Regions from separate parts of the Conexibacter sp. W3-3-2 genome, predicted to be linked through region 3. Evidence: riboswitches for the same ligand, from Rfam matches in the RefSeq annotation. Region 3 holds a riboswitch; each other region holds the start of a gene.
The links. A riboswitch is a leader RNA that binds a small molecule or an ion and turns the genes downstream of it on or off. The one in region 3 is predicted to bind cobalamin.
Positions count from the first base shown of each region.

Region 1: linked by a shared signal. The riboswitch ahead of GKE82_RS16040 (precorrin-3B synthase) and the one ahead of GKE82_RS04495 (hypothetical protein) in region 3 are both predicted to bind cobalamin.
Region 2: linked by a shared signal. The riboswitch ahead of GKE82_RS15950 (CbtB domain-containing protein) and the one ahead of GKE82_RS04495 (hypothetical protein) in region 3 are both predicted to bind cobalamin.

Region 1 is NZ_WLYW01000001.1:3,304,052-3,307,299, forward strand. It holds gene GKE82_RS16035 (precorrin-8X methylmutase) at 1-512, opposite strand, end outside; gene GKE82_RS16040 (precorrin-3B synthase) at 509-1,666, opposite strand; cobalamin riboswitch at 1,704-1,830, opposite strand; gene GKE82_RS16045 (hypothetical protein) at 1,879-2,529, opposite strand; gene GKE82_RS16050 (MOSC domain-containing protein) at 2,534-3,248, opposite strand, start outside.
Region 2 is NZ_WLYW01000001.1:3,282,288-3,285,535, reverse strand. It holds gene GKE82_RS15960 (histidine phosphatase family protein) at 1-168, opposite strand, end outside; gene GKE82_RS15955 (CbtA family protein) at 380-1,132, opposite strand; gene GKE82_RS15950 (CbtB domain-containing protein) at 1,151-1,339, opposite strand; cobalamin riboswitch at 1,389-1,508, opposite strand; gene bluB (5,6-dimethylbenzimidazole synthase) at 1,597-3,248, shown strand, end outside.
Region 3 is NZ_WLYW01000001.1:899,929-903,176, forward strand. It holds gene GKE82_RS04490 (DUF4430 domain-containing protein) at 1-389, opposite strand, end outside; gene GKE82_RS04495 (hypothetical protein) at 395-1,591, opposite strand; cobalamin riboswitch at 1,618-1,792, opposite strand; gene GKE82_RS04500 (cob(I)yrinic acid a,c-diamide adenosyltransferase) at 1,825-2,400, shown strand; gene cobS (adenosylcobinamide-GDP ribazoletransferase) at 2,397-3,143, shown strand; gene GKE82_RS29735 (phosphatase PAP2 family protein) at 3,113-3,248, opposite strand, start outside.

The DNA.
Region 1 (3,248 bases), 2.4 Mb from region 3:
TCGGCGGCTCCGATGAAGCCGACGGGCGCGCCGACGATCGCGGCGGGGCGCGGCAGCCGCCCGGCCTCGAGCAGGTCGAGGAGGTGGAACAGGGCGGTCGGGGCGTTGCCGATGACGACGAGCGCTCCGGCGAGGTGGTCGGCCCAGAGCTCGACCGCGGCCGCCGTGCGGGTGTTGCCGATGGCGGCGGCGTGGTCGGCGACGCGCGGGTCGGTCAGGGTGCAGAGCACCGGGTTGTCGGCGGGGAGCCGGCGGCGCGTGACGCCCGACGCGACCATGTTCGTGTCGCACAGCACCGCGGCGCCCGCCTGCAGCGCGGCCTCGCCGGCGGCGCCGAAGCCGGGGGAGGCGGCGACGTCGCCGATCAGGTCGGTCATGCCGCACGCGTGGATCATGCGCACGACGGTCCGCTCGAGCACCGGGTCGAGCGCCTCCAGTCCCGGGGTCTCGGCGCGGATCGTGGCGAACGACTGCCGGTAGATCTCGGCGCCGTCCTGGATGTACGTGCTCATGCCTGCACCTCCCAGCCGCCGTCCGGACGGGCGGTGACGGCGCGCCGGACCTCCGGGGTCTGGCCGCAGCGTCGCGGGCAGGCGGACCAGTGCTCGCGCGGGGCGTCCGCCGGGCGCTCCGCGGCCCGTGCGGCCGCGGCGGCGCGCACGTCGGCGAGCGCCGACCCGCAGGCCCCGCGTCCGGCGCACGCGGTCAGGCCCTCCCAGCCCGTCCCGGGGGTGACGACCAGCCCGCTGGCGGCGAGGGCGGCGAGGACGCCGCCGGCGCGACCGGGCTCCAGGTCCACGAGCGCGACGGTCCGCCGGTGCGAGACCCGGGCGCGCGCGCCGCGCCCGACCTCGTCGGCGAGGAGGTCGAGCGTCTCCGCGGCGAGGCGGCCCAGTGGGGCGAGCGCCCCGACCGCGTCGCGCCCGTCGGGCTGGCGCAGCACGCCGACGAGCGGCGGCGCGGCGGTCCCGGCGGCGGGGGCCGACGGGGTCGCGCACGCGCCGGGCAGCTCGGCGATCCGCCACGCGCCCGGCGGGCGCACCGCGAGGAAGCGGCGGGCGAGCGCGACGGCGGCCGCGACCGGGTCGGTCTCCACGCGGGTGCCGAGCGGGCCGGCCCCCACCTCCCAGCGGCCGTCGGGGCGCGCGGTGAGGCGCACGTCCGCGTCGACCGTGGCGGTCGCGCCGCTGCCGTCGTCGATCACGTGCAGGTAGCGGCCGGGGAGCGTCGCGAGCCGCGGGTCGGCGCACAGCGCGTCGTCGAGCGCGTCGAGCAGGGCGTCGATCCGGCGGGCGTCGGCGAGCGAGCCGACGCGGCGACCGGCGAGCGGGTCGGCGAGCGCGTTGCGGACCCGATCGTGCGTGGCGGAGCGCAGCAGCCCGGTCGCGGCGAACGTGGCGGCGAGCGGCTCGAGGTCGGCGGCCGCGAGGCCGCGCACCTGCAGGTTGGCGCGCGCGGTCAGCTCGACGATCCCGTTGCCGCGACGGGCGGCGCCTGCGACGGCGCGCAGCGCGGCCGCCCCGATCCGCCCGCCGAACGGGCGGGCCCGGACGAGCAGGCCGTCCTGGGCCTCGTGCGGCCGCAGGAGCCCCGGGCAGCGATCGTGCGCGGAAGCGCGGTCTGACGGCGCGCGACGCGCCGATGGGTCCTTCACCGTGACGGGCACAGCACTCCATCCATCGTGGACTGTGATGCGCGAAGCCGAGTCTCCTGACTCCCGGATCGTCGCTTCCCTCCGCCTTCCCGGACCGGTGGGTCCAGTGGCTCGATGGGGGTCGCTCCCCGGTCACAGTGGCGAGGACCGTCCCGGAGTTGCACCGGGTTCCTCGTGCGTCGCGTGGCGCATGCTATCGGTCGGCGCCCGCTCCGGGGGAGGGGTCAGCCCGACAGTCGCCAGACCGCTTCGGCGACGAGCGCCACCGCGAGCGCGACGCCGAGCCGCCGGCTCCGGTCGCGGCCACGCCGCAGCGTGCCCGCAACGGCGACGGCGGCGGCGACGCCCGTGAGGACGGCGGCGGCCGTGCCGCTCAGCACGGCGACCACGACGGCGGCCGCTGCCGGATGCGCGACACCGGGACGGACGGTGGCGAGCCCGACCGCCACCGCGGCGAGCGCGGACAGCGGCGGGACCGCCCAGGCGTCCCCGGCCGTCGCACCGAGCGTCCCGACCGTCGACGCGACGGCCAGCAGCGCGGCGCGCGTCGCCGCCTGCGCGTGCGCCGCGTCGCGTGGACCGGGCAGCAGCAGCGTCCCGTCGCGCCGACCGGTGACGGGACCGGTCCCGCCGGGGACCGCGTCGGGGGCGCGCCGGCCGCGCCGCAGCGGCAGCCGCTCCCGCAGCCGGCGCCCGCCGACGGTCGTGCCGAGCGCCAGGACGAGCCGCCACCAGGGACGGCTGCGCTCCTGCCCGCCCTCGGGATCGTCGAGGCGTCGTGAGGCGGCGGACGGCACGCCCGGACCGCCGGCGAAGCGGTGGGCGAGGGCGGCCGCGACGGCCGTCACGGCGAGCAGCAGCAGCGCGTGGCCCACGCGCTCAACGGCCGGGCGGCGCGATGGTCACGGTGTCCCCGACGCGCAGGACTCCGCGGGCGGTCGGCCGGGCGTTCATCCCGAACAGGCCGCTGCGCGCCCGCGTGATCCAGCGCAGGATCTCCGGGCGGCGCTCCGCGGTGTCCGGGTCGCGCGTCGGGATCACGCAGCGCACGCACGGGTGCAGGAAGGTGAACGGCACGCCGCCGATCTCCATCGACCCGCCCTCCCAGTCCTCCTCCGCGTACGCGGGCACGCCGTCGAGCCGGACGTGCACGTTCGTGCGCCAGCGCCGCAGGTCGAGGTCGCCGAGCACGTCCTCGACCGCCTCGTGGGTGGCGGCCGTCGTGAGCAGCACGGTGCCCCCGAGATCCTGCTGGCCGGCCACGTCGCGGCGCAGCGTCACCGACCGGCCGAGGTCGGCGGCCAGCGCGCCGGGCAGCGCCGGGTCGTCCCACCGCCACGGGCCGGCGCCGTCGGGTGCGGTCAGGTGCGGCAGCGGCGGGTCGTCGGGGTCGAGCGCGTCGGGCGCCACGTCCGGGTAGCGCGCCGACCAGCGCAGCATCCGCGAGGCCTGCCGGGCGGTCAGCCGCCGCGAGGCGTCCTGGTGGACGTCGTAGAGCGCGTGCGTGCGGTCGCCCGCCGCGCCGCGCCCGTCGACCACGAGCGCGTCGACCTGCTCGCCGCCCATCGACTTGACGGGCCAGCGGTGCAGCGAG
Region 2 (3,248 bases), 2.4 Mb from region 3:
CGCGACGACGTCGGCCAGCGACTCGCCGCCGTGCGGCGCCGCGGCGGGATCGGTCATCCAGGCGGTGACCGCGTCGGGGTCCCCCGCGGCGACCTCGGCGAGGGTGCGCCCCGCCCAGCGTCCGAAGTCGGCCTCGGCCAGGGCGGCGACGGGCGTCGCGTCGGGCAGGCCCAGCAGCGCGGCGGTCTCGCCCGCCCGCGGCAGGGGGAGCGCAGCGCGCCGTCACGCGCCCAGCCCGCGGCGGCGACCGCGGCGGCCCCGGCGCGGGCGGCGGCCACGCCGGTCGCGTCCAGCGGCTCGTCGTCGGTGGGGAAGCCGGCGGCGCGCACCGCGGCGGTGCGCGCGTGCCGGACCAGCACCAGCCGTCGCACCGGGCCTCCTAGGTCGTCACCGCGGCCCGCGCGGCGGCGGGGCGCAGCGCCCGGTCGGCGGCGATGCCGTAGCCGATGCCCAGCGACGTCCAGAAGACGAGCTGCGTGCCCAGCGAGCTGAGCCGGAACTGCCACAGCAGCGACGCCGGGAAGTCCGACGGCACCTCGTCGACGTCGGGCAGCGCGAGCACGAGGACGAGCGCGAGCACCCCGAACGTCAGGACCATCGCCAGCGGCCGGCGCCACGGCTCCTCCCCGCCGCTCTCGGCGAGCCGGCCGACGCGGATCGCGGCGAGCACCGACAGGGCGCCGGCGACGAGCAGGATCACGTAGTAGGCGGTGCGGTCCCCGATCGTGTCGGGGTCGCCGACGGCGGGCGGGTTGGCCGGGTACTTCACGAACGGGAGCGCGACGAGCGCCACGAACGCGCAGCCGGCGATGACGAGCGACAGCTGCCAGTCGCTGCGGGCGCGGCCGCGGCCACGGACCGCGAGGAACACGACCGCGAAGATCAGGCCCATGGCGACGCCGTAGAGGACGTTGCCGAGGAACAGGCCTCCGCGCTGCGCGTCCCGGGAGACGACGACGTCGGAGATGTGGGCGGGGATGAAGGTCAGGCCGGCGTGCGCGGCGGCCTTCGACTCCTCGATGTCGATGGCGTCCTGCACGAGCGGCTCGCCGACGAGGTACGCGAACAGGCCGGCGAGCAGCCCGGCGAGCACGCCGACGACGACCCCCCGGCGGATGGGAGCCCAGGTCATGGCTATGTCCCCTGGCCGCTAGTGGCAGGGCACGCCCAGCAGGTGCCGGGCGTCGTGGACCAGCTCGTGCAGGAAGCTGCCGGTCTGCGAGACGGCGCCCTGGTCGAACTGGACGAGGTACAGCAGCACCAGCATCGCGGCCGCCGCGACGATCGCGGGGAGCAGATCGCGGACGGGGACGGGCGTGGGCGCAGCGGTGGTGTTCATGAGGCCTCCCGGGATCAGGCGTCCCGAATCGATGGGCCGTGGCGGGCGGAGTGTCCTGGCTCCCGGATCGCTGCTCGCCTCGCCTTCCAGCCCGTTGCGGGCCGTGGCTGCTTGAGGGTCGCTCCCCGGACACAGTGGCGCGACCGCCCCGGATTTCAACCGGGTTCCTGCGCGCCGCCACGTGGTTCGTCGGCCAACCTAGCGAACGCGACGCACGAACGTCAACGACGCCGTGTCGCGTTACCGTTGTCGCCCCCATGTCCCGGCCCCCGTCGTCCTCCGACGCGTTCGTGCGCCCGCCGACCCCGGCGGGATTCGATCCGTCACGGGCCGCGGAGCGGGCGGCGGACCCTCGCGCGTGGCGGTTCGCGGACGACGCCCGTGCCGCGGTCCACGCGGTGATCGAGCAGCGCCGGGACATCCGCCGGTTCCGCCCGGACGCGATCCCCGACGACGTCCTCGAGCGCGTCCTGACGGCCGGCCACCGGGCGCCGAGCGTCGGGCTGATGCAGCCGACGCGGTTCGTGGTGGTGCGCGACCGGGGCACGCGCAGCGCGATGCGGACGATCGCGCAGCGGGAGCGTCTGCGACAGGCGGAGCGGTTCGACGAGCGCGCCGGGCACTTCCTGGACCAGAAGATCGAGGGGGTCGTGGAGGCCCCGATCGGCCTGGTCGTCTGCTGCGACCGCGGCGAGGACGGGGCCGAGGTGTTCGGCCGCGGCACGATCCCGGAGACCGACGTGTACTCGACGGCGTGCGCGATCCAGAACGTGTGGCTCGCCGCACGGGCGGAGGGCCTGGGCGTCGGCTGGGTGAGCTTCTACCGGCCCGACGACCTGCGCGAGCTGCTCGGGATCCCGGCGCGGGTCGAGCCGATGGCGTGGCTGTGCCTCGGCTGGCCGGACGAGCGACCGGTGCGGCCGGGCCTGGAGGCCGCGGGCTGGGCGGCGCGGCTGCCGCTGCGGGACGTGGTGATGGAGGACCGCTGGGACGACGCCGCGCCGGTGAGCGCCCGCGCCCGAGCGGCCGGGGCCTCGTCCTCCGCCGGCCGTGACGGGCTCGGCGGTGCGGGGCCGGACGTCCGGGCGCTCGTCGCCGCCCGGGACCGCTTCGACGAGCTCGTCACGCCCACGGGGAGCCTCGGCGCCCTGCACGCGGTGGTCGAGCGGTGGGCGTCGATCACCGGGGCCGCCCCGCCCGCGCAGCTGCGCGCCGGGGTCCTGGTGGCGGCCGCCGACCACGGGCACGTCGGCCGCGGGACGAGCCTCTTCGACGGCACCGTGTCGGGGGAGATCCTCGCCGCCACCGGCCGCGGTGAGACCGCGGTCGCGGTGCTGTGCGCGGCGGGTGGTCACCGGCTGCTCGCGGCGGACGTCGGGCTGCGCGGACCGCGGGTGCCGGGCGTGCGGGACCTGCGGATCGCGGACGGCACGGCGGATCTCGTCGGCGAGGACGCGCTGTCGGCGGCGCAGTTGCGGGCGGCGCTCGAGGCGGGCGCGACGCTCGTCGACGAGCTCGCCGACGCGGGCGTCGACTGCGTCGTGCTCGGGGAGATCGGCATCGGCAACACGACGACCGCGGCGGCGCTGGCCGCGGTCCTCGGCGTGGCCGGCCCGGAGCGGCTGGTCGGGCGGGGCACCGGCAGTGACCACGCCGGGATCGCCCGCAAGCGCGCCGCGGTGGAGGCGGTGCTGACCCGGGTCGGCGGGCGCGCGCTCGGTGGCCACGAGGCGCTGCGGACGGCCGGGGGCCTGGAGCTGGCGGCGCTCGCCGGGGCGACCGCGCGCGCGGCGGCCCGCCGGCTTCCGGTCGTGCTGGACGGGTACGCGGCGAGCGTGTCGGCGCTGTGCGCGGTCCGGGAGGAGCCGCTCCTGGCCGAGCACCTGATCGCCGGTCACCGCTCCGCCGA
Region 3 (3,248 bases):
TCGTGGTGGTCCCACCAGACGTGGTCGCCCTCCTTGACCTCGTAGGAGGTCGCGCCCTCCTGCGAGAGGACGCCGTTGACGTAGAAGAACCAGTCGACCGGCCGGCCGTCGCGGGTGCCGCCGGCGACGCCGTCGATCGACTGCACGAAGCCGCCGCCGTAGCGGGTCTGCACCTTCGCGTTGCGCTGCAGGAGCCGCATGACGGTGTCGGCGCCCCGGGACTGCGGGTCGTCGCGCTCGTCGAGGACCTTCGTGCCGAAGTCCTGGGTGATCGTCAGGCGGGTGTCGGTCGGGGTGGCTCCCGCGCCCAGCCCGCAGGCGGCGAGCGTCGTGCTCGCCCAGACGAGGGCGAGCAGCGCGGCGAGGCGGCGGACGGGACGCGGGCGCACGGTCATCAGGACACGAAGAACACGACGCGGTTGCGGCCGCGCTGGAGCGTGCGGTCGACGTTGCCGGTGCTGTCGGTGCTGCGGACGTCCAGAACGTAGCGGCCCTTCGGGAGCGCGGACGGCAGCAGGTAGGACCAGTCGGCGCTGGTGCCGGCGTCGAAGAACGTCGCGTTCGCGGCGCCGCACTTCTTGGTCGTGACGAGCCGCTCACGGGCCCCGTCGAACCGCTGGCAGGTCCGGCCGTTGGTGCGGGTCAGCCGCAGCTGGACCTTGGCGATGCCCTGGGCGTCGGTCGCGCGGCCCGCCAGGGTGCGCGGTCCCTTGCCGCGCGCGAACCGCTGCTGCTCGGTGACCGAGGCGATGCTGCCGCCGGGGGCGCGGGTGTCCTTCGTGCCGCAGAGCCCGTCGTCGCCGAGCGTCTGGCAGGGGGCGGGCAGCGTCGTCGGCTGCGGCGCGGGCGGCTGACCGGGCTTCGTGGTGCCGCAGAAGCCGTCGGCGCCGTCGGTGACGCAGACGGTGACGGCGGGCGAGCGCGAGTCGATCACGAGGCCGCCGGTCTGCGTGCCGGGCAGCGACGCCTTCAGCGTCGTCTCTCCACGCTGCGTGAGCGTGACCGTCGCCTTGCCGTCGGCGGCGGTCGTGACACCCGCGCCGCGGATGGTGGCGCCGCCGGCCGGGGCCTTGACGCCCTCGCCGGGGCTCCCGGTCGGCGCGGTGTACTTGTCGACCTGCACGGTGAAGGGGGTGCCCGGCGAGACGCGGGCAGGGGCGCCGGTCAGCGTCAGCGGGACGACGGTCGGCTCGAACGAGCTGCCGCTGACGTCGGCCATCATGACCACGCGATCGCCCTCCGCGACGACGTCGCTGCACGCGCCGCCGCCGTACTTCTCGTTGAGCCACTCGCCCCAGTAGTCGTTCTGGGTGAAGGTGTGGCTCTCGCCGAGGATCGTCGAGGTGAACGCCTGCCGGTCCCAGTTGCCGGCCGTCGCCTTCTCGATGGCGGCGGCGACCGTGTTGGCGGGGCAGTTCCCCGGGGCGGGCGTCGGGCGCCCGTCGAGCGTGACGGTCGTCTGCTCCAGCAGCGTCGCGCTGGCGCCCTCGATGCGGACGGTGACGGTGGGCGCCGCGAGGGAGACGGCCGGCGCCGCGAGCGCGACGGCGGTGAGGGTGGCGGCCAGGAGGCCGCGGGTGGCGTGCTGCATGGCAGGCAACCCCTTTCCACGAGGGTCGTGTGCTGGTGGTCGGAGGCAGGTCTCCTGGCTCCCGGGCCTACCCCTCCGCGCCTTCCCGTGGTCGATGACCCGGTGGCGTCGTGCGGGGGGCGTCCCCGGTCACAGTGGCGGGTCCGCGCCGGATTCGCACCGGACTTCCCTTCACCACCGACCTTGAACGCGGGGAAGTCTACGCGCGCGACGCATCTGACATCGTTGCGGCCATGACCGTCAACCTCACCCGCATCTACACGAAGCTCGGCGACGGGGGCGAGACGCACCTCGGGGACATGAGCCGCGTGCCGAAGACGCATCCGCGGATCGAGGCGTACGGCGACATCGACGAGCTGAACTCGCAGATCGGCGTGACGATCACGGTCGACGGGCTGCCGGAGCGGTACGTCGCCTGGCTGCAGCGCGTCCAGAACGACCTCTTCGACCTCGGTGCCGACCTGTCGGTCCCGGAGCCGGAGCCGGCCGCCGACGGGGAGGCGCCCGCGCGCGAGCGGCTGCGCGTGCGCCCTGAGCAGGTGGCGTGGCTCGAGTCGATCTGCGACGAGGTCAACGCGACGCTCGCCCCGCTCAAGAGCTTCATCCTGCCGGGCGGCACCGCGGCCGCCGCGCACCTGCACGTGTGCCGCACGGTCTGCCGCCGCGCCGAGCGCCGCTCGATCCTGGTGACGGACGCCAACCCGGAGGTCGTGCGCTACCTCAACCGGCTCTCCGACCTGCTGTTCATCCTCGCGCGCGGCGCCAACGGCGACGCCGAGCCCCTCTGGGAGCCCGGCCGCTACCGGTGAGCGGGCCGCTCGCCGACGCGCGGACCGCGGTCGCGTTCCTCACGCGCATCCCGGTCTCCGACGGCCGGACGCTCGACGCCGCCGGGCTGAGCCGGGCGGCGATGTGGTTCCCGGCGGTCGGGCTGCTCGTCGGCGGCGTGCTCGGCGGCACCCGGCTGCTCGCCGACCTCGCGGTCGATCCGGCCCCGGCGACGTTGCTGGCGCTGTTCGCCGCGATCGTGATCACCGGCGGCTTCCACGAGGACGGGCTCGCCGACGTGTCCGACGCCTACGGCGCGCACGTCACGCGCGAGCGGCGCCTGGAGATCCTGAAGGACTCGCGGGTCGGCACCTACGGGGGCCTGGCCCTGGTGTTCATGGTGCTGCTGCCGTTCAGCGTCCTGGTCGGCCTGTCCGGCGAGGACGTGCTGCTGGCCGCGCTGACCGCGCACGTGCTGGGCCGCTGGTCGGTCCTCCCCCACTCGCTGCTCGCGGCGCCCGCGCGCGCGGGTGGATCCGGGACGCTCGTGCGCGCGACGCCGGTGGGCCTGGCGGTCACGTCGGTCTTCGCGGTGGCGGTCGCGGTGCTGTGCGCCGGGGTCGGGCCGGGACTGCTGGCGGTCGGCGTCGCGGTAGTGCTGACGTTCGGCGGCGGGCTCGTGCTGGCCCGGCAGTTCGGGGGCGTGACCGGCGACAGCTTCGGCGCGGTCAACAAGGTCGTCGAGCTGGCGACCTACGTGGTGCTCGCGGCCGCCTGGTCCTGAGCGTCGGCGACCGGTCCGCCGAGCGTGCGTGCGAGCGCGGCGGCGAGCAGCGCGGCGAGCCCGGCGATCGCGATCGCCCCGGCCGTCCACGTCGGGCGCGTGAGC